Regions from separate parts of the Scytonema hankhaensis NUACC26 genome, predicted to be linked through region 1. Evidence: riboswitches for the same ligand, from Rfam matches in the RefSeq annotation. Region 1 holds a riboswitch; each other region holds the start of a gene.
What was found. A riboswitch is a leader RNA that binds a small molecule or an ion and turns the genes downstream of it on or off. The one in region 1 is predicted to bind cyclic di-AMP.
Positions count from the first base shown of each region.

Region 2: linked by a shared signal. The riboswitch ahead of ACKTT2_RS34460 (hypothetical protein) and the one ahead of ACKTT2_RS30555 (glycosyltransferase) in region 1 are both predicted to bind cyclic di-AMP.
Region 3: linked by a shared signal. The riboswitch ahead of ACKTT2_RS05675 (adenine nucleotide alpha hydrolase family protein) and the one ahead of ACKTT2_RS30555 (glycosyltransferase) in region 1 are both predicted to bind cyclic di-AMP.

Region 1 is NZ_BAACAP010000221.1:430-8,518, reverse strand. Features, by position in the region: gene ACKTT2_RS30585 (homogentisate 1,2-dioxygenase) at 1-960, opposite strand, end outside; gene hppD (4-hydroxyphenylpyruvate dioxygenase) at 995-2,086, opposite strand; gene ACKTT2_RS30575 (response regulator) at 2,611-3,045, shown strand; gene ACKTT2_RS30570 (DUF2795 domain-containing protein) at 3,434-3,625, shown strand; gene ACKTT2_RS30565 (TIM-barrel domain-containing protein) at 3,847-5,121, shown strand; gene ACKTT2_RS30560 (DUF5110 domain-containing protein) at 5,066-5,404, shown strand; cyclic di-AMP (ydaO/yuaA leader) riboswitch at 5,974-6,159, shown strand; gene ACKTT2_RS30555 (glycosyltransferase) at 6,322-7,599, shown strand; gene ACKTT2_RS30550 (hypothetical protein) at 7,745-7,996, shown strand.
Region 2 is NZ_BAACAP010000229.1:50,289-58,377, forward strand. Features, by position in the region: gene pgmB (beta-phosphoglucomutase) at 57-2,930, opposite strand; gene ACKTT2_RS34455 (sucrose synthase) at 3,166-5,577, opposite strand; cyclic di-AMP (ydaO/yuaA leader) riboswitch at 5,903-6,038, shown strand; gene ACKTT2_RS34460 (hypothetical protein) at 6,177-6,422, shown strand; gene ACKTT2_RS34465 (SLC5/6 family protein) at 6,513-7,811, shown strand; partial or broken gene ACKTT2_RS34470 (DUF6883 domain-containing protein) at 7,881-8,089, shown strand, end outside.
Region 3 is NZ_BAACAP010000114.1:1,689-9,777, reverse strand. Features, by position in the region: gene ACKTT2_RS05685 (ABC transporter substrate-binding protein) at 1-943, shown strand, start outside; gene ACKTT2_RS05680 (ABC transporter ATP-binding protein) at 1,004-1,840, shown strand; cyclic di-AMP (ydaO/yuaA leader) riboswitch at 1,980-2,181, shown strand; gene ACKTT2_RS05675 (adenine nucleotide alpha hydrolase family protein) at 2,378-3,079, shown strand; gene ACKTT2_RS05670 (ArsB/NhaD family transporter) at 3,516-4,853, shown strand; gene ACKTT2_RS05665 (hypothetical protein) at 5,131-5,736, shown strand; gene ACKTT2_RS05660 (OmpA family protein) at 5,784-7,487, shown strand; gene ACKTT2_RS05655 (Rab family GTPase) at 7,499-7,996, shown strand; gene ACKTT2_RS05650 (hypothetical protein) at 7,997-8,089, shown strand, end outside.

The DNA of each region.
Region 1 (8,089 bases):
TTTACGAGACATAAAGTTTCCAGAAACGTAGTAAATCACCTCATCCGAATCTACATTGGAATGGTTATAAGGAGCGGGAATTGCCAGAGGGTGATAATCAAAAAGGCGTGGTACAAAGGAACAAATAACAAAGCCAGGAGCCTCAAAGGTTTGGTGTACTGGAGGAGGTTGGTGAATTCTGCCAGTGATAGGTTCAAAATCCTCAATGTTAAATGCAAAGGGATAGAGATGCCCATCCCATCCCACAACATCTAGAGGATGATGGTGATAGAGATAGCTAATAATTCTATCTCTGGTTTTGACCCGCACCTCAAATTCTCCTACCTCGTCATAAGTTCCTAACTTCTCTGGCGGACGAATGTCGCGTTCATTATAGGGAGAATGTTCGAGAAATTGTCCGTATCGATTGAGATATCTTGCTGGTGGTTCTATGTGTCCGCTCGCCTCAATGACAAGCATTCGCTGCTCTATACCTAACTCAGGTATAATACGCCACAGTACTCCTGCAGGAATAACTAAATAATCTCCTACTTGATAGTGTAAAATACCGTACTGGCTCTCTAATACACCAGTGCCATCATGGATGAATATGACTTCATCACCATGAGCACATCGATACCAGTATAACATGGGTAATGTGGGTCGAGCAATTGAAATGCAGACATCTGCATTTGCCATTAACGGAACCCTTGCTTCCACAGCATCTGCCCCCAATTCTACGGTTACTGTGCGTAGATGGCGGTGACACAGGGGACTCGATTCTTCATAGGACGCATTCACTGTCCTCTCTAACAAAATTTTCTGTATTTGTGTAGGCGGACGTAAATGGTATAGCAAGGATTGAACGCCTGAAAAACCTCGCATCCCCATTAATTCTTCATGATATAAAGAACCATCAGGTTGACGAAACTGAATGTGTCGCTTATGGGGAATTTTTCCTAATTTATAGTAGTAAGTCATGCTCTCATCCCCTTAGATCCCCGTATTTGGTGCATCATAAATTCCCCCTGAGTGCTTGTTCGCGTTCTATCGCCTCAAACAGGGCTTTGAAGTTACCTTCACCAAAACCTTGTGCTCCATGACGCTGAATCACTTCAAAGAAAAGCGTTGGTCGGTCTTGCACGGGTTGGGTGAAAATCTGGAGTAAATACCCATCTTCATCCTTATCTACTAAAATGCCCAAATTTGCTAGTTGCTCAATAGGCTCATCAATGTCACCAACTCGCTCTTTCAAGTTTTCGTAATAAGTTCTCGGTACGTGCAGAAACTCCAGCCCCGCTTTTTTTAATTGAGAGACTGTTTCGATAATGTTATTAGTCGCGCAGGCAATATGTTGTACTCCCGGACCGTTATTATATTCCAGGTACTCTTCAATCTGAGATTTGCGTTTCCCTTTGGCTGGTTCGTTAATTGGCAATTTAATCTTACCCGTGTCGTTCTGCATCACTTTAGACATTAAGGCTGAGTACTCTGTAGAAATTGCCTCTTCGTCAAAATGCACTAGCAGGTTAAAGCCCATTGTATCAGTGAAAAACTGTACCCATTTGTTCATTGCTCCCAACTCAACGTTGCCAACGATGTGATCGATATTACATAAGCCTACAGAATGATTACTGTTGGCAGGGTATTGCGGTATAAAGCCAGGGGCAAAGACTCCAGAGTAATCGCTCCTTTCCACAAATTTAATCAAAACATCACCATAGGCATGGATAGCCGCATAACGCAACACACCGTATCCATCTTCCTCTTCTGTTGGTGCGATCGCACTTACAGCACCTCTTCTAATTGTTTCTTTATAAGCGCTTGTAGCATCTAGCACTTCAAAAGCTATAATTGCCACTCCATCACTATGCTTCAGAACGCTTTGCGAGATGGGATGGTTGGCAAAGAGTGCTGCACTCAGAACAAAGCGGGTTTCCCCTTGCTGCATGACATAAGATGTTACTTCACGGCTGCCAGTTTCCAAACCCCGATAAGCTGTATTAGTAAATCCAAAAAACTTAGAATAGAACAGTGCTGCTTGCCTTGCATTTCCAACATAAAATTCAAGGTGGTCGAAGCACTTAATAGGGCAAAAATCAATCATCTAAATTCCTCCCAGTTCAGAGGAAATACTGGAAATATCTTTTTCACAAATGTTAGATTTAATACATGATTTGCGTTACTCTCTTTCCGCTCTAAAATTACCGATCTTTGTAGTAGGGTGGGCACTGCCCAACGCCACTCCTAGCAGTCGCGGGGGAACCCGCGCACTTCGGGTGGCTCCCCTACGTGTTTGGGTAATCGAATAGCGGTTCGGGAGTAAGTCATTTTGAATACGAGTCATGTAACCCTGGGCATTAGAGCAAAGCACTACCTCGTTCAAAAAATCCGCTTTTAGTTACGATGGTGAACTAAGTAATACCATTTTACTTGAATCGCGAGCCGTGTCAATTTTGTAACAACGCCATACTTTGCGTTTCTACATTATCGTTTTGCATCATCTTTTTCGTAGAATGGTATAACCTCTAATCCGATTATAAAATTAACTTTTTATTTTGCCAGGGTATGCTTTGTTAACTTATGTGCCTAATATTCACTCTTGGACTTCAGACAAAAAAGAGGTTGTAGATGAGCGCTCCCAAGTTGCCTACTGTTCTAGTGGTTGAGGATAGCCCTGACGATCTACTGTTTATTCAACGTACTGCTGTCAAAACCAACTTACAGCTATCTTTGAAAAGCGTGACAAGCGGAGATGAGGCTGTAAGGTATTTGCTAGGTGAAGGTTCTTATGGGAATAGAGATATTTACCCATTACCCGTTCTGATTTTAACAGATACAAGAATGCCTAAGATGGGGGGGTTAGAGCTAGTCACATGGATTAAACAACAAAATGATTTTAAGGATTTACCAATTGTTGTGATGAGCAGTTCTACAGATACAGATAATGCAGAACGGTTTATTGCGCTTGGTATCAGCTTATATTTTGTTAAACCTATGTCTATCAATGGTTTTCAAGAGATTTTAAGGGAAGTGATGTTGCTACTTTCCCAAAATCCAGAGTAACTAAGTCCAAAAGTACTTCTTTATTCAGCAGAGCGATAAGCGGAGTTTAACAGCTAAAGCTATACCGCATTTTTGAAAAATAGTTCAATACTAATCTCTTTCTTAGGATAGATGTTAATAAAATTATCCAGTGCATTATGTGAATTTTCTCCTCCAGTAGCAGGAAGTTGCAATTATCAAAAATTTGTATCTTAGTTAGCGAATGAAGTTAATACTGAGCTGGTCTGAACAGTTAATCTATTCACGCTCGTCTATCGCTTCAGAATAAGTTGTGAATTGATAAGCTGAGTGCGCGATAAGCCTTCGGCTTAACCCTTAAAAGGGTATCGCATTTTCTGTCAGACCAGAAAAAGTAGTGTGATTCCTAGTTCATTAGTAGGAGGTTGTCATGATTAGAGTAAACTACGTACAGCTACAGAAAAGCTTGAATGAAGTTCAATACCCGGTAAGCAAGAAAGATTTAATTTTTTATGCCGAGGAAAAAGGTGTAGACGAAGGAGTACTTCGGGCTTTTAGGAATTTGCCAAATCAGCAATACCAAACACCTGTGGATGTGAGCCAAGCAATGGGCAAAGCATAACTTCCCACCTCGTTCCCAGCCACTGGCTGGGAATACTTTTTTACTTTAAATGCACGCCTCACGCATTTCTTTATTCTCGCAAACGAGATAATATAGAACGGGAATTTTTCAAGCGTTCTACAGAAATAGGATTTGACAAGCCTGGAGAACTTATTCGTACCGAACTTACAGACAGAGGTGCTAATTTCTATTTTGAACTTGCAGAATTAGAAATTTGTTTTTTGACTGAAGATTTTGTTCGAGTTGATTGGAAACCTGGTATATCACCTATTCCTTATGCCATTGCTCGACAGGATTGGCAAGAGGTGAAAACTCAATTTGCAGAGACAGAAAATGGTTACTCCATATCTAGTGCTAAATTAAAAGTTATTGTCAAAGAAGATGGTAGTTTAAAGTTTTGCGATTCTTCAGGACAAATCTTACGTGAAGAACTACCTCCTTCTCGTAAAAGCGAAGGATGGTTACATCAAGCACAACTAAGACAAGAAGAACAAATATACGGGCTTGGGGAACGGTTTTCTTATCTTAACTTACGTGCTGCTAAAGATGAGAAGCAACAACCAAAAACATATCGGATGTGGAACTATGATGCGGCGGGCATGTATGGCCCTGGTTCAGCTCCAATGTATATATGTATTCCCGTATATTTAGGTTTGCATTCCTCTGGCAGTTATCTGATTTTTTATGAAAACTCTTTTGACGCTTATTTTACCTTTGGGGAAATTGCTGTTGCTGATTTTGCAGGGGGATCGCTGCGTTACTACTTTACTTATGGCGTACCGGCTCAACTTTTAGAACGTTATACAGAATTAACTGGGCGTGCGGCTTTACCTCCTCTCTGGGCTTTAGGTTATCACCAATCTAAATGGGGATACCGTACAGAAGAAAAAATTCGGGAAGAAGCTCAAGCATTTCAAGATCGCAATTTACCTTTGAGTGCTATTCATTTAGATATAGATTGTCAAGTTGGTAATAGAGCGTTTACTATCGCTCCCGATCGCTTTCCTAAATTAGGAAGTTTTACACAAGAACTCAAAGAACTTGGGGTACAGTTTATTGCTATTCTAAATCCAGGTATTAAGTACAGCCGTCATAGTAATTTGTTTTTAGAAGGTCAAATACTGGACGGCTTTTGCAAACTCCCCAACGGGAAACTTGTTGTTGCTCCTGTTTGGCCTGGTTGGTGTGTATTTCCAGATTTTACTAACCCCAAAGTTCGTGGATGGTGGAGTCGCCAATATCAGTATCTGCTAGATGTGGGTGTTGCAGGATTCTGGTACGATATGAATGAACCAGCTGCTTTTATTGTTTGGGGCGATCGCTCGCTTCCTAAAGTCACACAACATTATATGGAAGGCAGGGGCGGGGATCATCGCGAAGCGCATAATATTTACCCTAGAACAAATTCCTCTGTTAGTTTTGGCAGGGAATATTTTACCTATGGAGGAGAAAAAGCAATTAACTCTGCATATTTACCCTCCTATAGAAGGCAATAGTGAAAATCTTCTTTACTCTGATGCAGGTGATGGTTATGGAGATTCGAGATTGCATAAATTTGCGATAACACGTTTTGAGAACAATTTAGAAATCGTTTGGACAACAGAAGGTAAGTACCCTTTTCCCTATAGATCGATAAGCTTACATATACACGGAATCCAACCACAACAAGTTTGGATTGATGATAAGGAAGTAACTTGTACTGGACAAATAATAGAATTAGTAGACTCAGAGGAGTTGATTGTCAACAATCGCTTCTGCAAGATTCATATTCAGGATTAGGGGGAAAGTACTTAAAGTCCCCCTTTTTAAGGGAAGCTATTGCGTTGGACGGTGAGACCAGTGCTGGTAGCGTTCGCGTGTGCCTTGCATATAGCGTGTGCCTTACACATACCCGTAAGGGCGTGGATAATGGGGGATCGTGTATAGCAATCATTTGGAGAATTGATATTGGTGGGCAATGCCCACCCCACAGGATGGAATCAATATAGTTTTTACATCTATCGATAGATAGAAAAATAATATAGATGAATAGAGTAATTCATAGAGTTGTCTTTAAAGAAAATTCATGTAATTATACTAACTTATGTTAAGCATTTGAAATTTATTTCTATGAAGGATATATCTTAGATGCAGGTCGGACTTCATAATTGTTCACCCATAACTCGTTGTACCAAGCTAGCTTTGTTAAACGGTTACCAGAATTACAAAACTTGCAATAATACGTATTGGAGAGTAGCAATGCTGGTTGCTTAAAGAAGTCTTCCTTAAAAAAGGTTGACTTATGTGAAGGTTACAAGTTAAATTCTTAACAATAGAGATTCGGTCTGCCTAGTTCACGGTTTACCTTAAACATAGTGTTCCCACAGGTAAACGTGGAGCGGAGGAACCACCCTTGGGGCTAATCTTGCACAAGGATAAAGGCTTAAGTATAAAGGATAAATAAGAAATCCTTTTTCTCACTTGATCCTTCAAAAGAGGGACATCTCTCAGTCCTAGCCCGTCAGCTAACTTCGTCGGCATTGAGAGGAGACTGAGCGAACAGCATTCTTAAGCAAGTAATGCTTTGTTCTCGTCGGTATCCTTGGCTGGTATCTGTGCGCTTCGTTGTACCTGCCCTTAGCTTTGGATAAGGGGTTACGCTACCTTGATTCAGATATTTAAGGTAGGAAAGATTGCCATAAGAGTGAAGTTTAACTATGCTACTGACAAAAAAGCATCGCATCGCTTTGATTTCTGTGGATGGAGATCCTGCTGCAGAAATAGGACAAGAAGAGGCTGGTGGACAAAACGTATACGTCCGTCAGGTGGGTTATGCATTAGCTCAAAAAGGTTGGCAAGTGGATATGTTCACTCGCCGTAGCAGTCCCGAACAAGCAGCTATCATTCAACATGGAACTAACTGTCGAACAATTCGACTCAAAGCTGGTCCCATGGAGTTTATAGGTCGCGATAGTCTACTGGATCGTTTACCTGAATTTATTGCAGAGTTTCAAGCATTCCAACAAAATCAAGGTTTTCAGTATTCTCTGGTTCACACTCACTATTGGTTGTCTTCCTGGGTGGGAATGGAACTGAAAAAGCGTCAACCATTGATCCAAGTGCATACATACCATTCACTAGGAGCAGTGAAGTACCGTAGTGTCACTGATATACCAGCAATAGCTAGTATCCGACTAGCTGTGGAAAAAAATTGTCTGGAGAGTGTAGATCGAGTTGTAGCCACTAGCCCCCAAGAACAGGAACATATGCGAAATCTTGTTTCCTGTCTTGGACGCATAGAAGTCATTCCTTGCGGTACGGATATTGAGAAATTTGGCTCAATTGAACGATCTGTAGCACGTCAAGCATTGGGGATTGCTCCTGATGCAAAAGTGGTGCTCTATGTCGGGCGCTTCGATAAACGTAAAGGTATTGAAACACTCGTTAGAGCTTTTGCAAAATCGAGTTTGCACGGTACGGGTAACTTGCAGTTAATTATTGGAGGCGGTAGTCGTCCCGGTTATAGTGATGGAATCGAACGCGATCGCATAGCCAGTATTGTATCTGAACTTGGATTAGAAAATTGCACAGCCTTTCCAGGACGGCTTGATGAGACTATTTTGCCCTCTTACTACGCTGCGGCTGATGTGTGTGTTGTCCCCAGTCATTACGAACCTTTTGGTTTAGTTGCTATCGAAGCGATGGCTAGCCAAACCCCAGTTGTAGCCAGTAATGTTGGTGGATTGCAATTTACAGTAGTACCCGAGGTTACGGGATTGCTTGCTCCTCCCAAAGATGAAGATGCTTTTGCCGTAGCCATTGACCGAATTCTAGAAAATCCAGAATGGCGCGATCGCCTTGGTGAAGCAGGTAGACAGCGTGTCGAAATTGCTTTTAGCTGGCAAAGTGTTGCCTCTAGATTAACTCATCTTTACACTCATCTGTTACCGGAAGTTGTCCCTTCACGCGAGAAGAAAGCTCCAGCTGTTGCTTAATAACTACTATTTCCTAATCAACTTATGAGGGAGGGAAACCGCAATCATTTCGCCGCCTCGAATCATAACTTTTCCACTGATAACCAACATTTTGTAGCGTAAGTACAAACAACCGTAAAGTCTATTCAGTTAAGGAGTCATGACAATGTTAGAGATTGGTGACTATACACGCCATCAGGTTACTGGACTAATTGGTCAAGTTGTCGGTTACGGGCATGAAGTCGTACAAGGAGTGTACGTAACAACTCTCAAAGTCAGAGAGATTTCCAACGGAAGCCAAGACCGCAGCAGATTTTTAGAAGATGTATACTCTGAATGGGTACGAGTAGAAATAGAAGAAGTTCCTACAACTCTTTCCTCAGAATCGGGGAAGAGTGAAGTCGCATTGCAAGCATAACGACACAATTCTTACTTTTGTGGTACGGGCGTCCTCGCCCGTACTGTATTACAACAGTTTTCACCTCAATGAACCATACCGTTTGTAGGGGCG
Region 2 (8,089 bases), on a different contig from region 1:
CTAGGACTAGCAATTGACTTCCTAGTCCCCATTCGCCAATCGCCAGTCCCCAATCCCTAGTCAACCGCACTCAACTTATCTCGCAGTTCCGACCAGCGAACACCTGCTAAACTAGGTAATACAACATGAGCTTCACCAACTCGTTCCGTAGGTCCGAGTCCTACTGCTAACATCCCGGCTGCTAATGCAGCTTCAATTCCTGCTGCTGCATCTTCCACAACGACACATTGTTGTGGTTCCAGCCCTAACTCGCGGGCTGCAAATAGAAATAAATCGGGTGCTGGCTTGGGTTGTTTTACACTGTAACCATCAGCAATGACATCAATGCGATCGCTAATTCCCAATTTCTCAATGACTGTCTGAGCATTTTTACTAGCTGACCCAAGAGCTATTTTAATACCAGCAGATCTTAATTCGTCTAACAAAGCTATCGCACCGGGCAATAAATCTGCTTTAGTCATATGGTGGATTAAATCCACGTAGTAGCGATTTTTGCGCTCCATCATTTCCTGAAGTTGCGGTTCAGAGTATTGTCGCCTGTTGGCAATAATCTTTAACAGCGAATCTCGACGAGAGACGCCCCGCAGTTCTTCATTCGCTTCTCGATTAAAGGGTAACCCTTCTTCATCTGCTAGCTTTTGCCAACCTAAATAATGGTATTCTGCCGTATCTGTTAAAACACCATCTAAATCAAAGATGAATCCTCGAATATCGCGCATAATCTCTTTTTGATCCGAACGCAAGTCAAATTCGTGCCATTTGCCATGCCACATCAGTTTAAATTTTAGACGTTTCCAACCGTAGGGCAGATGTGGTGTTGATGTCGGTGCATCTCCGGCTAATTGTACGCCACCAAAACCCAATATTACGGCTTGCCAAACACCACCAGCACTTGCACCGTGGATTCCTTCATGGGCGTTACCTCGGACATCTTCGATATCCACTAACGCTGCTTGCATAAACCGTTCGTATGCTTCTTTCTTGTTACCTATATCTGAAGCTAAGATAGCGTGAATGGCTGGTCCCAAGGATGAACCGTAAGTAATGTCAGTACGGGGTGCGTAGTAGTCCCAATTCTTCTGTAATATTTCTGAAGTGTAGGGAAATTCTTGTGACTGCCGCATTAAGTAGAGAAGCATCAACACGTCTGGCTGCTTCAGTACCTGACGCTTGTTAGCGCCTTCAATGGTTAAGATAGATTGCATTGATTTGGTACGTGGTTCGTAATCGGCCAAGTTGATATCTTCTAACTTAAAGAATCCCTCGTACTGCTCGATTAAGTTTGTTGATGGATCGAAAGGAATCCATATATTGGTTATGATATCTCGCCAACGCGAAAACCTTCCGGCTGTCAGTTGCAGTTTTTGGGTAAGTTCGTTGGCTTGCTCTGGGTAAGTATTACGCAGCCAGTCATGTATAAAGAGTGCTTTTTCCAAGTGCCACTGCACCATCCGGTTTGTAAAAGCGTTGTTGTCTGAGTGTTCGTGGTACTCATCCGCTCCAATCACTTCCCGAATTTCATACCGTTCGTACTTGGTATTATACTCTACCCTACTTCCCCAAAATACAGCGGTATCTAGAAGAATCTCAGCACCATAATCCCGCATCCATTCGTGGTCATTTGTTGCTTGCCAGTAATACCATACGGCATAAACAACATCAGCACTGATATGGATTTCGCGATCGCGACACCAAATTCTGATATCTTCTCCGTAAAAATCATTAGGAGGCAACCAACGAGGTGTCACTTCATCACCCGTATCAGCGCTTTCCCAGGAATACATTGCTCCTTTGTACCCGTAGTGAACCGCCTTGCGGCGTGCACCATTTAAGGTATGGTAACGATAGGATAGCAAATTCCGAGCCAGTGCGGGCTGGGTGTATATAAAAAACGGAAGGATAAAAATTTCTGTATCCCAGAACACATGACCCCGATAGCCAAAGCCCGAAAGAGTTTTTGCGGCTATACTTACCTTATCATCGTGCTGTGCGGCACAGATCAGTAATTGGAAGAGATTGTAACGAACAGCTAATTGAGCTTTGGTATCGCCTTCTATAACAATGTCACTTTTCTCCCAAGCTTCTTGCCATGCTTGTTCGTGAGCGTTCAACAATTCTGAATAAGCCGGTAACTGAGCCAATTTGTCACAAGCGGCTTCCAAAGGGTTTTCCGCATCTCTTGATGTAAAAAGTGTGACAAATTTATCCACCGTAACAGTTGTTCCCACCCCAGCTTGGAAAGTAGTGGTAAAGGTGGGGTAACCGGGTGGATTGCTAACTTGCGCCTGAGCATCAATTCCCGATACCGTTACACCAGATGCGACACCCAGTTCTATACGGGTTGTGCGGGTACGAAGTTGCAACCAAGACCCTTTATCGGTTTTTCCCTGATCTAGTAATTCCCAGTGATTAAAGCCCTGGTTTTCTGGATAACCATTGATGCTCGTTTGAACTTCCACTAAACCTTCAAAATCCACAGGTGTCACCTGACACCGCAATACCAGCACGTGTTCGTCAGCCAGACTAGCGAAACGCTCAAAATAAAGGTCTACAGTTTTCCCTCTCGGACTGCGCCATCTTATCTTGCGGCTGAGAACACCGCGACGCAAATCGAGTTGTCGTTCGTAGCTCAAAATTTCGCCCCGTTCCAAACGAAAGCGATCGCCATCAACAAATACAATTAGAGGTATCCAATCTGGGCAATTGGCAAGTTCAGTATAAACAATAGGAACGTTATCAAAAACTCCGTGAATAAAAGTCGCTGGTTGAGCGTGAGTATAACCTTCTTCAAAAGTTCCTCGCGTTCCCAAGTAACCGTTACCAATTGTGAAAACGGTTTCCCTATGGTGAACTTTACTGGGGTTAAACTGGTTTTCGACAAGTACCCAGTCCTTATAAATAAATTGCTGAGAATAATTTTGTGTATCCATCGGCTAGTTGTTAGTTGTTGGTTGTTAGTAGTTAGTAGGGGTGCAAGGCCGCCGCGCCCGTACAGTTGTTAGTAGTTAGTAGGGGCGCAAGGCCGCCGCGCCCGTACAGTTGTTAGTTGTTAGGGGGTAAAGGGGGTAAGGGTTAAAAATAATTCTCCAATCGCCATTGCCCCTTATCCCCAGAGGGGGCCCCGAGTTCCCCAATCGCCAATCGCCAATCGCCAATCGCCAATCCCTACCGCTGCATATGCTGCTCCAAAATCTTTTCGGCTCTGGGTTTGAAGAGTAAATGAAATAAGGCTTCTAGATAGCGTCCCCTAGCTTCGCTATTTTCCTGATTCACAAAGTTCCAAAAACTATAGAGTTTGGCAAGTAATAACAATTGCTTGGTATGTAATTCCCAATTGTATTTATTATGGATACGCTGAGTTACCCAATCTGATATTTTATACCAGTATTCTGGTTGCATATCGCATTGGTCGATAAAGTTCGATACTATCTTAGCTGTTCCATCTAAATCTGTAGGATTGACATGAAACTCGTTTTCCCCATCTTCAATAATCTCTAAAGAACCGCCAAATTGTGTTGCAAAAATTGGTAAACCACAACTCATCGCTTCAAGAATGGTTCTACCAAAAGCTTCAAAGCGGGCAAAATGAACAAAAAGACCTCCTCGATCGGCAATAACGCGATAAGCTTCTCCAATTTCCATCAGGGGAAGATGCATACCTACCCAACGGATGCGTCCGTGGAGATTGTATTCATTAATAATGTTATGAAGTCGTTCGATTTCTCCTGCTTCGTCTGAGTTGAGCGCTTGCTCTGAATGTAATTTGTCAGAGAGGATAATTAAATTACAACGTTCTTGTAAATCTTGACTTCGACCAAAGCATTCTGCTAATCCCGCAAGGTTATCTATAGGAGTGACGCTACCAACAGCAAAAATGGGTCGCTTGTTTGCGTTCTCTAAATGCCCCAGAATGTTTGAGTCTTCGCGAGTGAAAAGTAGTTCTTGAACTCGCGATTGAAGGTTGGGGTCGCGGTTTTCTTTTTGATTGTAGGGGAAGAAAACATGTTCGTTTACCCCTGGTGGTACCATATTAAACTTGGGACTAAACAAGTCAATTCCGTCAACAACGTGGTACAACTGTGGCATTGTAAAGTTTTTGTATGACTCGTATTGACCCATAGTGTCGGGTGTGCCTACAATCTCTTGATAGGTTGATGTCACAATAAAGTCTGCTGCATTCATACCTATCAAATCAGAGGTGTATTGCGCCGAAAAGTGGTATTTGTCTTCTAAATCTTGCCAATACAAATTGCTGAATAAGTGTTTGGGTTTTTCTAGAGAGTGAGCAATGTTACAGTGAGTGACTTTTAAACGACGTGCTAAAAGAAAAGTAACTAAGTTACCATCGCTGTAGTTACCGATAATTAGATCGGGTTTACCTTGAAATTGTGCTAGTAACTCTCGTTCCGCATCTAAGGCAAACGTTTCGAGATAAGGCCAAATTTCAAATTTAGAAATCCAGTTTTGCGTAATATTGGGATTAACATCTAGAAAAGGAACTCGCAAAATCCAAGCATTCTCCGTACCTTGAACTTTTTCTAAGCGCAAGTTACATTGGGTTCCTTCGCAGTTAGGAATCAGGCGAGTGAGTATAGTCACTTGGGGTTGAATCCCAAGCACATCTAGCCCAGCCAATTGGATTTCTTCTCGCAGTTTGTTTTCTAAACTACGGGCTTGTTCGAGAATATAGATGACTTGACCTGCGGTTTCGGGTCTTCCCATCACTCCTTCCTGTCCAACCCAACCATGTACGGAAACAAGAGCAACGCGGAAGATTGAGGGAACGCGAGCAACAAAGGCTTCTAAAATGGCGGGTTCAGCAGTGTCAATGAGTCGATTGAGAAGTGCTAAGGTTTCTAGTACGCGGGATGCAGTGTTTCCCCAACCTGGTTCAAAACCTAAGTCTTGCAATTCATAGCGGAATTTTTCGTAGGGTTCGCTTGGTTGGCGATCGCTCAACAAACCAATAGCTACTCTAACTTGTTGGGCGAGCTGAGTTCCTGAGTGAATGCGACCGTTAATGAGTAGAGGAACGCCATCATACTGGCGTCGTTTGAGAACATCGTACAGGACTTCCAACCAATAATCAGGAGCTGTCAGCACTTGCGAGCACAAGTAACGATTGAGAAACCCCAACCCTTGACCGATATTTCTGGGATCGTCAATTTTGGGAGAACCGTGATGGAAGGGGCGGAAGTCTATTTCTAAGATTTGAGGATGGTAGCGCTCGACACGGCGATCGCGCACATTCAGTAGTTCTTGCGGAGTCATTTGTTCAAAGCTTGTCAAATTTGCCCCCAATCGCCAAGCTTCTTGGACACCTATGCGAGGTCGGAGAAGGAACCAGGCACTTTCCTCCTCTAGAATGATTTCATGAGTGTAGTGAATCAGTTTGCCTAGAGAAGAAGAGTGAAAAAAGTACGCTGGCTTTTGCGAGTGGTTGCAAAAGTCGGCAAAAGTTTGCAAAATTTCGGTTCTTAGGAAGTATTTCTTCCCAGAAGCACTTAGATCGTAGACCAACTGACGCAGAGCCGTTTTCTCATCACTGTTTAACACAGTTTGAACTAGTTCATACATAGCCAACTCCTGACCTTTAGATAGACCGCAACCTCATGTTTCTCCCTGACTTAAATAACGATTTAACCTGTGATGACGCATTAATAGAGGTTCATCCCCTACGTTAGCGCAGATCTAGCTTTGAGATCGGCTTCATTAGAAAGGATAAAGAATGAGGGTAGAAGTATAAAAGTTTTGCCTGTATAACCCCGAATTCTATTTGCGAAAGCTTTACAAATATTCTTATAAGTAAAGATTACATTGAGAAATAAAAATAGAGATTGACTGCTTCCTTATATCAGTATTATTTTATGTATTGATTAGGAAAGTCGCCTAATTCAATCCAGTCATGCGAGCGCAAAATCCAAATGACTGGGTGAGAAGCGGAGGAACCAACGTATTGGGGCGAATCTTTGGAGAAAGAAAGGCACCTTCCAGCCTTAGCCCGTCAGCTAACTCCGTCGGCATTGGAAGGAGTATCCATGGTAGAGGTTGTATTCAGCCTATCCCTAAGATCCTCCTGTATGTAAGTGAAAGCTCATCTCGTGAAACTCGCGATCGAAGAGCGATAAGCAAGGTTTCTTGCTAAGCCGATCTAATTCCAAATTAAGGAGGATAAAATGCCTATCCAAAATCGTACATTCTTTGCCGAACACGTTACCTTTTTGCCAGAAAACCAATTTAAGGAAATTGGTGAGTGTGCGGGTAAAAAACTTTTGCTGATTGGTAGAACAAAAGGCTATGGCGAACCAATTGTAGCTACAAGTCAGACAGAAGAGCCAAGCCAAGAGGATTTATACGCCTACGATCTTTACGAACTGCTAAAAGTGAGCAACGATCCGGTTACAATTGTAGAAGAAATTTAAAACAGTAATCAGTACTAGTTATCTGTCACTGGTTACTAGTTACTGGTCACTGGTCACTGGTCACTGGTTACTGGTCACTGGTCACTGATTATGAATAACCGCAGGTTAGATACCTTCTCCCTGGCGGCTTTATTGGTTTCAGCACATTACGGGTTGGGATTTCTCCTAGGAACAGCAGAGAAATCCCTAACTCATGGTGCGGCTGGAAGCCTTTATGCTGTCTCTCTTGGCTTGGGTACAATTGCTCTTATAGTACTAGCAAAGTTTTACTGGACGCAAACAGAACAAATTTGGACTCTCCTCGGTTCTGCTTATGGAAGTGGAGTGAAAATATTTGTGGGGCTAATGTCTTGGGGTTCTCTGATTGGGATTGAAGCAGTACAGTTAATTTCTGCAGCTTCCATCCTCAAAGTCTTTGGCATCCCGCCCATACCTTCAATGATTGTTTTGGCAACTTTGTTTGCGGTGCTCTCCTTATTACCAGTAGAGAAAGCAGGTTGGATATTAAGAGGGTTGCTATTTGTCAATTTTTTGGCTCTTCTTTACGGGCTGTGGGTGCTGCAAGGATTTCCTGAGTATTTGCGATCGCCCTTAGAGTTTGCGAATTCACTTCAATTGGAAAGCTTGCCAAAAACAGTAGGTATAACACTATCTACGGTTTTGTTGGTGCTGATAGATATGAAGTACCAAATGTATCTCGTTCAAGCAAAAGATGTAAAAAGTTTATATAAGGGATGTCTTTTAGCAGGAATTTTGTTATTGCTACTTGCTTTATTACCTTCAACCGTTGTGACAACCGCCCATCAAGCCGGAATTTTACCAGATAGTATAGGTGGTAAAGAAACATTACCCTATATTCTATCTTGGATTGGTGGTGGACCTGACAAACCCTTGGGTATTGCATTAATTGTGTCTTTATTAGTTCCTTCACTCGGTATTGGTAGTAGTATATTAAGAGTACAGAGCAAGATTATTTTTGACTTTAATATTTTACCAGTATCTATTAGTACTCAATTGCTTGTAACCTTTGGAAATGCGCTTTTTGGTTTAATAGTCGCCTTAAGAGGAGGTGAGATTGTTAGTTTAATTGTGGCTTTTTATGCTGCTTATGTAGGTGCAGTTATTGTTCCTTTTGCTGCTTATTTAATTTCCCGAGGAAAACGCTATACCTTTTCTAGAGCGAGTGTTAAGTTATCTTTAATTGCAAGTAGTTGTTCATCGATATCTCTATTGATCGTAACTCGTTTTAATTTCCATCTAGAACTCTTGGGAAGTACGGAATTAAATATTATGGGAGCAGGGATTTTCTCTGGAATCTTATTTTTATCTGCGGGTGAAGTCATAGAAAAGTACTTCCCCGCATCAGGAACAGTGAACAGTAACCAGTGACCAGTGATATGAAATGAGATGGAGCTAAAATTGGTCTCATAGCCAGCTTCCCCTAATTCAACCTCTGAAATGGGAATATTTTGTTACTATATATTAGTACGTAAGTTTAATCTTTTACTGCTAATCCCAAATGCTGAGAATGCAGTAGTGGACATTCGTAAACTACGTGAGTATTGCTTGAATTCAGAACATGACGAAGGTAAGCACACTCGATTGTTTGCAGCAGCATTAGGGATGACTGCTGAAAATGCATAGGAGTTACGCAGCGTACTGGTAGA
Region 3 (8,089 bases), on a different contig from region 1:
TGGCGATAAAGCTTTGGAAGAGTTTGGTCGCGATTTTAGAGCTTTTTTTGAAAAACAACCAACAGAAGGAAAAGTTTGGGCAGTTGTTCTCAGTTCTGCCATTTACGAGTACTTTATTCGTTATATATCGGCTGCTGCGGGAGTCGATCCCTTTAAAGAATTTCGAGTCATCATTGTTCCGCCACCACAAATGGTGACCAACGTGCGGATTGGGGCGATGCAAGCTTATATGGTGGCAGAACCTTGGAATACTCGTGCCATTACTGGTAATGAAGGCGTGGGTTTTACCTTTGCTCAAGGCAAAGAAGTCTGGTTGGGACATCCAGATAGACTTTTGGGTGTGATGGAATCGTTTATCGTCAATTATCCTAAAACCTATCGCTCTTTAGTTAAGGCGATGATAGAAGCTTGTCAGTATTGCAGTAAACCGGAAAACCGTCAGGAAGTTGCTGAACTGATAACAGATCGTTCTTTTACTGGTGCAAAACCCAGAAAACCAGGTGCGCTCGCAACTAAATTTACTGGTCCGGCAATTTTGGGTAACTATAACTATGGAGGGTTTGATGGTAAGAATCGCACGATAACAGCTGCTGACACGACAATTTTCTACGATATTCCCGATAACATCCCTAAAAGCCCTGGCGAACACTCTACATTTTTATGGAGATCCAGAAGTCTTTGGTTAATGACTCAAGCAGCACGTTGGGGTCAAATCAAGAAATTTCCCAAAAATGCAGAGAAACTAGCTGCTCAAGGTTGGAGAGCCGATTTATATCGCGAAATTGCTGCCGAACTTGGTATTCAGTCTCCCAAGGAAGATTTCAAAGTAGAGCCTCCTGACGTTTTTATAGACAACAAAGGTTTCGATCCTAGCGATCCTGTGGGCTATCTCAACAGTTTTGAGATTAGAGCAAATGCTCCGACTCGGTTTTATATGTCTTAACTCCATAGGGGTCTTGGACTCAATTTTCTTTACTAATCTTTACTTTCTCTGACAGCTACCATGACAAAATCAACTCCATTCACAACCGATCGCACGCACAATATTGGTGCTACTCCATTTCTGGAAATTGACAATGTAACCAAGTCTTATCCAAAACCTGATGGGGAACAATTTGTTGTTCTGGATAATGTCAATCTGACTATAAGTGAAGATGAATATATTTCTGTCATCGGTCACTCTGGTTGCGGTAAGTCTACTCTTTTGAAGATTGTCGCGGGTTTAGAGAAAGCGACTACTGGTTCTGTCAGACTTGATGGCAAAGAAATTCGCAAACCAGGTGCTGAACGTATGATGGTGTTTCAACACTACTCCCTGTTGCCTTGGTTGACAGTAAAGGAAAATATCCGACTAGCGGTGGATGAAGTGCTCAAAGATGCTTCAAGATCTGAAAAAATCAGCATTGTTAATGAGCACTTGGCAATGGTAAACTTGAATGCGGCTGCAGACAAATACCCCGAGGAAATTTCTGGTGGAATGAAGCAGCGTGTGGGGATTGCAAGAGCCTTAGCTATTCGTCCAAAAATGTTGTTGATGGACGAACCGTTTGGGGCATTGGATGCATTGACTCGGGGGAAATTACAGCGGCAAGTGTTGGATATTTGGGAAAACCATCGTCAAGCTGTGATGATGGTGACTCATGACGTGGATGAGGCAATTTATATGTCAGATCGCATTGTTCTTATGACTAATGGACCATCTGCCAAAATTGGGGAAATTTTAGAAGTTCCTTTTTCTCATCCACGCGATCGCTCGGCAATGCGAAACTCAAAAGAGTATTTTGAACTTCGCAATCACGCCCTCAACTTCTTAGATAAGTATTTTACTCAAGATGAGTAAGACAGTGACCAGTGACCCTTACGGGTTCGCCAGTCGCCTACGGCGGGAGACCCGCCTGCAGCGCTGGACTCACCAGTGACCAGTATTAACTAAGAATTGTTAACTGTTAGCTAATAACTGACTGATAACTGATAATTGTTAAAGTGGGTAGCCTAATTTAAATTTCAGAAATTTAAAGCGGAGGAACCAATTTTTGGGGCTTATCTTGAAAAGGGGTAAAGGATGAAGAATAAATAAGAAATTGCTCTTTCTCACTTCATTCTTCATTGTTCATAATTCAAGAGAGACACCTTCCAGTCTTAGCCCGTCAGCTAACTCCGTAGGCAATGGAAGGAACCCCCAAGCTTTGGCTGTATATAACAGTTTCGATTGGGGATTCCTAGAGAAATTTTAGATTTTGGATTTGGGATTTTAGATTTTAGATTAAAGTGTTTTTTCTTCAATCCAAAATATAAATCCAAAGTCGTAAATCTAAAATCCAAAATTAATAGACCCGCTTCTCCCGATCAGGTCGTTTCGTATTAAGAGAAGAAAACTGTGAATATTAAGCCATTGTTAGTGCGTCTACAAAATGCTATTGGAAGAGATGATTTGATAGATCAAATGGTACTCCTTCCAACACCAAAAACATCTGTTTCTGAAGAAATTCAAGCCTCGAAGGAAATAAATTTAATCGTTGGCTATAACAGTTCTCCGAACAGTCATACCGCGCTAGATATTGCTTTGTTGACAGCTCACCAAACACGTTTGGCTACTAAAGCGCAGGTGACAGTTCAAGTCGTATATGTAATGGAAGATCGTTTAATGTGTGGTGTTGCAGAAGTTGTGCCGACAGAGGAAGCGGGGACTTGTCACAGAAATGAACAAACAGTATTACCACATTTTCTAACAAACTCCACAGAGGAAGAATTGACTACGGGGATAGTAACCCAAACAAGATGGCAAGATAACTCAACACACTTATCACAAACAGAAAAATCTGTAGATAGGTTCGCGCAAGCAGAACGTATATTGAGACAAGCTAGTTGTTTAGCTGCCGAATGGAAAAGTTCTTTCAAAGCTCATTTACGATTTGGTTTTGTTGCGACAGAACTAAAAAGAGTTGTTGTTTCAGAATCAGCTGATATATTGTTTCTTGGGTGTAACTCAATCGAGCATCCAATTGTACAAAATCTAGGTTCTAAATTCCCTTGTCCAGTACTGGGAATTCCAAACTCAATTCAGAATAAATATATCTAAAGGTAAGTATTTTGTCATTACCTCATTAAGTCTAAATTACTGTGAAAAACCAGATACCCAACTTCTCTAAGAAGTCGGGTATCTGAATGTTTAGTAGGTAATGAGCATCCTAATTTGGAACAAACATAGAACAAACATAGAGCGATTGAAATCGCGGCTATACAAGCGCTCGTCCGCCTACGCGGACTTTGTTTGTGTAGCCCCAGAATTCCATTCTGATGGCATATTTGCTAAAACGGGATGCTCCCTTTTTAAAATTTCGATAATATGCTTATAATTCTATTATTCTACAACTAATACCATTTCACCAAATGATTGCTACACACGATCCCCCCTAGCCCCCCTTAGTAAGGGGGGTTGGGGGGATCGCATTTGTCTCAAAGATATAGGGAATTGGTATAACAACTAACAACTAACCACTAACTATTAACCAATAATGGAAAACTGGCAAGCACTCATCAGTATTCTCACATTTATAAGCGTCATAATTTTAATTATGACAGAGTGGGTAAACTTGACAATTGCTGCCCTATTAGGAGCATTGTTATTGGTTTTCACTAATGTCATGACTTTAGAAGATGCTGTTAGCTATATCAGCAACAGTCACGGAACATTAGGTTTGTTCTTTGGAGTTATGGTACTAGTTAGAGCATTTGAACCTACTAAGATTTTTGAATATCTTGCAACTCAAATAGTCATTCTTGCAAGAGGTAAGGGCAATCGTTTACTGCTAGGAATTGTAGCAATTACAACTCCTATTTGTGCTGTATTGCCTAACGCTACTACAGTTATGCTACTAGCACCTTTAATTCCACCAATTGCTGAGGAAGTCGGGGTTAATTGTGTGCCATTGCTGATCCTTATGGTGTTTGTGGCAAATAGTGCGGGGTTACTCACAATCGTTGGCGATCCTGCTACATTTATTGTCGGTGATGCTATTAATATTAGCTTTACAGATTACTTGTGGCGCTTGAGTTTGGGAGGTGCGATCGCGATCGCTACTATAGTAGCAGTATTACCATTCCTCTTTCGCAAAATCTGGAAAACTAATCTAGACAACCTCGAACAACTACCACATCCTCAAATCAACCATCTACGAGTTTTAACCATCGGTGGATTTATAGTTGCTTTCGTATTAGTCTTTTTCGTAGCAGGAGAATATTTACCAACTCCTGTTTCACCTGCTGCTGTTGCTTTGTTAGGAGCAGCTTTAGCAATGCTTTTATCCCATCAAAGTAAAATAGATACAGTTAATAACATACTAAGAGATGTAGATTGGAGTACTTTAATATTCTTTATGAGTATTTTTGTACTTATCGGTGGATTAGAAAAAACTGGTGTTATTAACAGTTTGTCTGGAGTTTTAGCAGTTGTTTTAGGAAAAAACATTCTGATTGGTTCGTTATCTCTCATTTTTTTCATTGGGTTGCTTTCTAGCGTTGTTCCCAATATTCCTCTAGTTGTAGCCATGGTTCCCTTACTCAAACAGTACATTGTTAATGTTGGATTGGCATCAACTGAAGTTTTAGCACCAAATTTTCAGGGACAGTTTCCTCCAGAAGTACTACCACTTTTTTACGCTATGATGTTCGGCGCAACTTTAGGAGGAAATGGAACTTTAGTAGGTGCATCAGCCAACATTGTTGCTGCAGGAATTGCCGAACAACACGGGCGTCGCATCTCATTCCACACTTTTCTACATTATGGCTTGCCAGTAATGCTATTACAACTCATAGCTTCTGCCTTATACGTGCTATTTCGGTTTCTCTTATAAAAAGCAGCAGAAACAGACGAGAGAGCGTCATGTAAGCTCTTTTTTACTTTTGTAATAACTTAAGAAAAATTCTTAAAAATTTATAAATCTAAAAATCAAGATAGGGTTTTAACTTCTCGTATAAAACACCCATTTCAAGCAGTGCAACACTCATTTAAAGATGCTAGGCTACCTAGTAGACATGGGGCTACATATCAAGGAATTACCGTTTACGGAGTTAATATGTTAAAACAGCAAAGAATCAACTCAGTTACAAATTAATTATAGAATCTTGTCTATGAATCCATCAGAATCGGAACAAAACAACAATCACAGAATAGAGTTAGCTCAATCAGGGTTAAACCATAATATGGATAAATCGTTAATTGGTGGCACTGATATTGCAGAAGGTAATAACCTAGCTAAGGTTAGAGATATTCTCTTTGGCAATCAAATGCGGGAAGTAGAAAAAAGATTTGCCCGTATAGAAGATCGTTTTGTAAAAGAATATACTAACCTTAGAGAAGACACTAAAAAACGTTTAGATGCTCTAGAAGTTTACATTAAAAACGAAATTGAATCTTTATCTAAAAGAGTTAAAAATGAGCAGGGGGAACGTGGTGAAGCTTTAAAATCATTAGCTGAAGAAAATAGAAATTTAATTACATCGCTAGAAAAAGCACTCAAACAATTAGAGGAACAAACTAATAATAACCAACGGGAAATTCGCGAACAGATTCTTAATCAATCTAAAAACCTACAGGATGATATCCGACAAAAATATGAAGAAATAGCAGCTTTATTAAAAAGAGAAACGCAAGAACTCCGGATAGATAAAACTGACCGTAACGCTCTAGCTAATCTTTTCTCGGAACTAGCCATCCGCTTAAATTCTGAACATTAAAATCAGTGACAAGTGACAAATGACAAGTGACAAATGACAAATGACAAATGACAAATGACTTAAATGAACTTCGTACTTTGCTTTTTGGTCTAGAACCACAAAAATTAGAGAAAATCTACGAGAGATTAGACAATCCACAAATAACAGCAGAAGATATCAGCCGATTGCTACCAGAAGCAGCACAGCGTGCAGAAGACAAAGAACTGAGCGATGCTATGGTTCCTACTGTGGAGAATGCCATTCATACTTCTATTCAAAAAGACCAAGATGTTCTTGCAACTGCGATTTTTCCAATTGTAGGACCAGCAACTCGTAAAGCGGCGATCGCTGCAGTCGAAGAGATGATTCAGTCGTTAGATAAAACTTTGGAATTTGGCTTATCTCCAAAGAGTTTAAAGTGGAGAATAGAAGCGCTAATGACTGGGAAAACATTTGCCCAGATTGTGATGCTTCGGACTTTAGTCTATCAAGTAGAACAGGTTTTCCTGATTCATAAAAAAAATGGATTGCTGCTACAACACGTAGTTGCACCACAAGTACCCGTTCAAGATCCCGATTTGGTATCAGCAATGTTGACAGCCATTCAGGATTTTGTCAAGGACTCCTTTAATACGCACAAAGAAGATACGCTCCATAGTTTGTACTATGGAGAACTAACGATTTGGATTGAAGAGGGACCGCAAGCAGTTTTAGCTGGTATTATTAGAGGTAATGCACCTCGCGAATTAAGATTAGTTTTTCAAGATGCAATAGAAAAAATTCATCAAAAACTAAATAGAGAGTTGATTGTCTTTGAGGGAGACACGGAACCGTTTGCTAACAGCAAACCTTTCCTCCAAAATTGTTTAACATCTCAATATAAAAATCAGAATGCAAAGAAGTCTCCTTATGCAATAATTCTCTTAAGCACTATTGGTCTTAGTATTGTAATTTGGAGTTTTTTTACTATTAGAAACCAACTCCGTTGGAATGCTTTTATAGAAGATTTGGATTCTCAACCTGGAATTGTTGTTATTAAAGCAGAAACTCGTTCTGGAAAGTATTTTGTTTCTGGGATGAGAGATTTATTAGCTGTGGAACCGGAAGTGCTTATGAAAAAATTTGATTTTACTTCAAAAGAAGTCATGAGTCGATGGGAAAGATACGCTTCCTTAGAACCTCCAATAGTTGAAAGAAGAGCAGCGCAATTGCTTAAAGCACCAACAACTATATCCTTTCAAGTAGATGAAAATGAGACTCTTTATGCTAGTGGGTCTGCACCTCGCCGTTGGATTTTAAAAGCACAAAAAAGTTGGCATTTAATTCCTGGAGTGAGCCAATATGAAGATAAAAATACGATTGCGTTTGAACTGAATCAACTAGAAAGCTATAAAAAACAAATTGAAGAAAAAAACTTATTGTTTTTTGAAGGAACTACAGATTTGTTACCGGGAGAAGAGAAAAATTTTCGAGAGCTGGTATTAGTCATAAAAAAACTCTCAGGAACTGCTGAGTATCTTGGTAAAAATCTAAGGATTCAAATAGTAGGACATACGGATAGTATTGGAAATGAAGAGACAAATAGGATACTTAGTCAAGCTCGTGCTAATACAATCCTAAACTCTTTATCAGAGCGAGGAATCGATACCAGTTATTTTAATACCATAGGTGATAGCGATCGCGAACCTCCTAACATGAAATTACCTGACAAAGAGGGAAAATATAGCCGTCGAGTTACCTTTAGGGTATTCTTATCTGATAATTCAAGATAGAAAATACTTTTATGCTTCAGAAAAAGATTTGTATGGTTGGTGCTTTTGCAACAGGAAAAACTAGTTTAGTTGCTCAGTTTGTGTACAGTATTTTTTCAGAAAAATACCAAACAACTGTAGGCGTCAAAATCGATAAAAAAACGATTAATTTTCAAGAAAAAGAGTTAAATCTGATTCTTTGGGATCTTTATGGAGAAGACGAATTTCAGAAAGTAAGAATGTCTTATTTGAGAGGTTCTGCTGGTTATTTATTAGTTGCAGACGGTACCAGACATCATACATTAGAAAAAGCTTTGAATCTCAAGCAAAGAGTAGAAGAAGCTATTGGTAAAATCCCCTGCATTTTAGTATTGAATAAATGGGATTTAGCAGATGAATGGGAAATCGAAAATAGTGAAATTGAACAACTTATCCAGCAAAGTTGGACAGTTATAAAAACGAGTGCTAAAACAGGTTTAAATGTAGAGGAAATTTTTCAACGTCTTGCTTCCAAAATCTTGGAGGAATAAATGCTAGATATCCCCACATCAGTTACTACTTATATTCTCTCATTTTTAAGAGAGGAGCGTTCTCTAGCCTATCTTTTAGTAAGTAAAGATGGC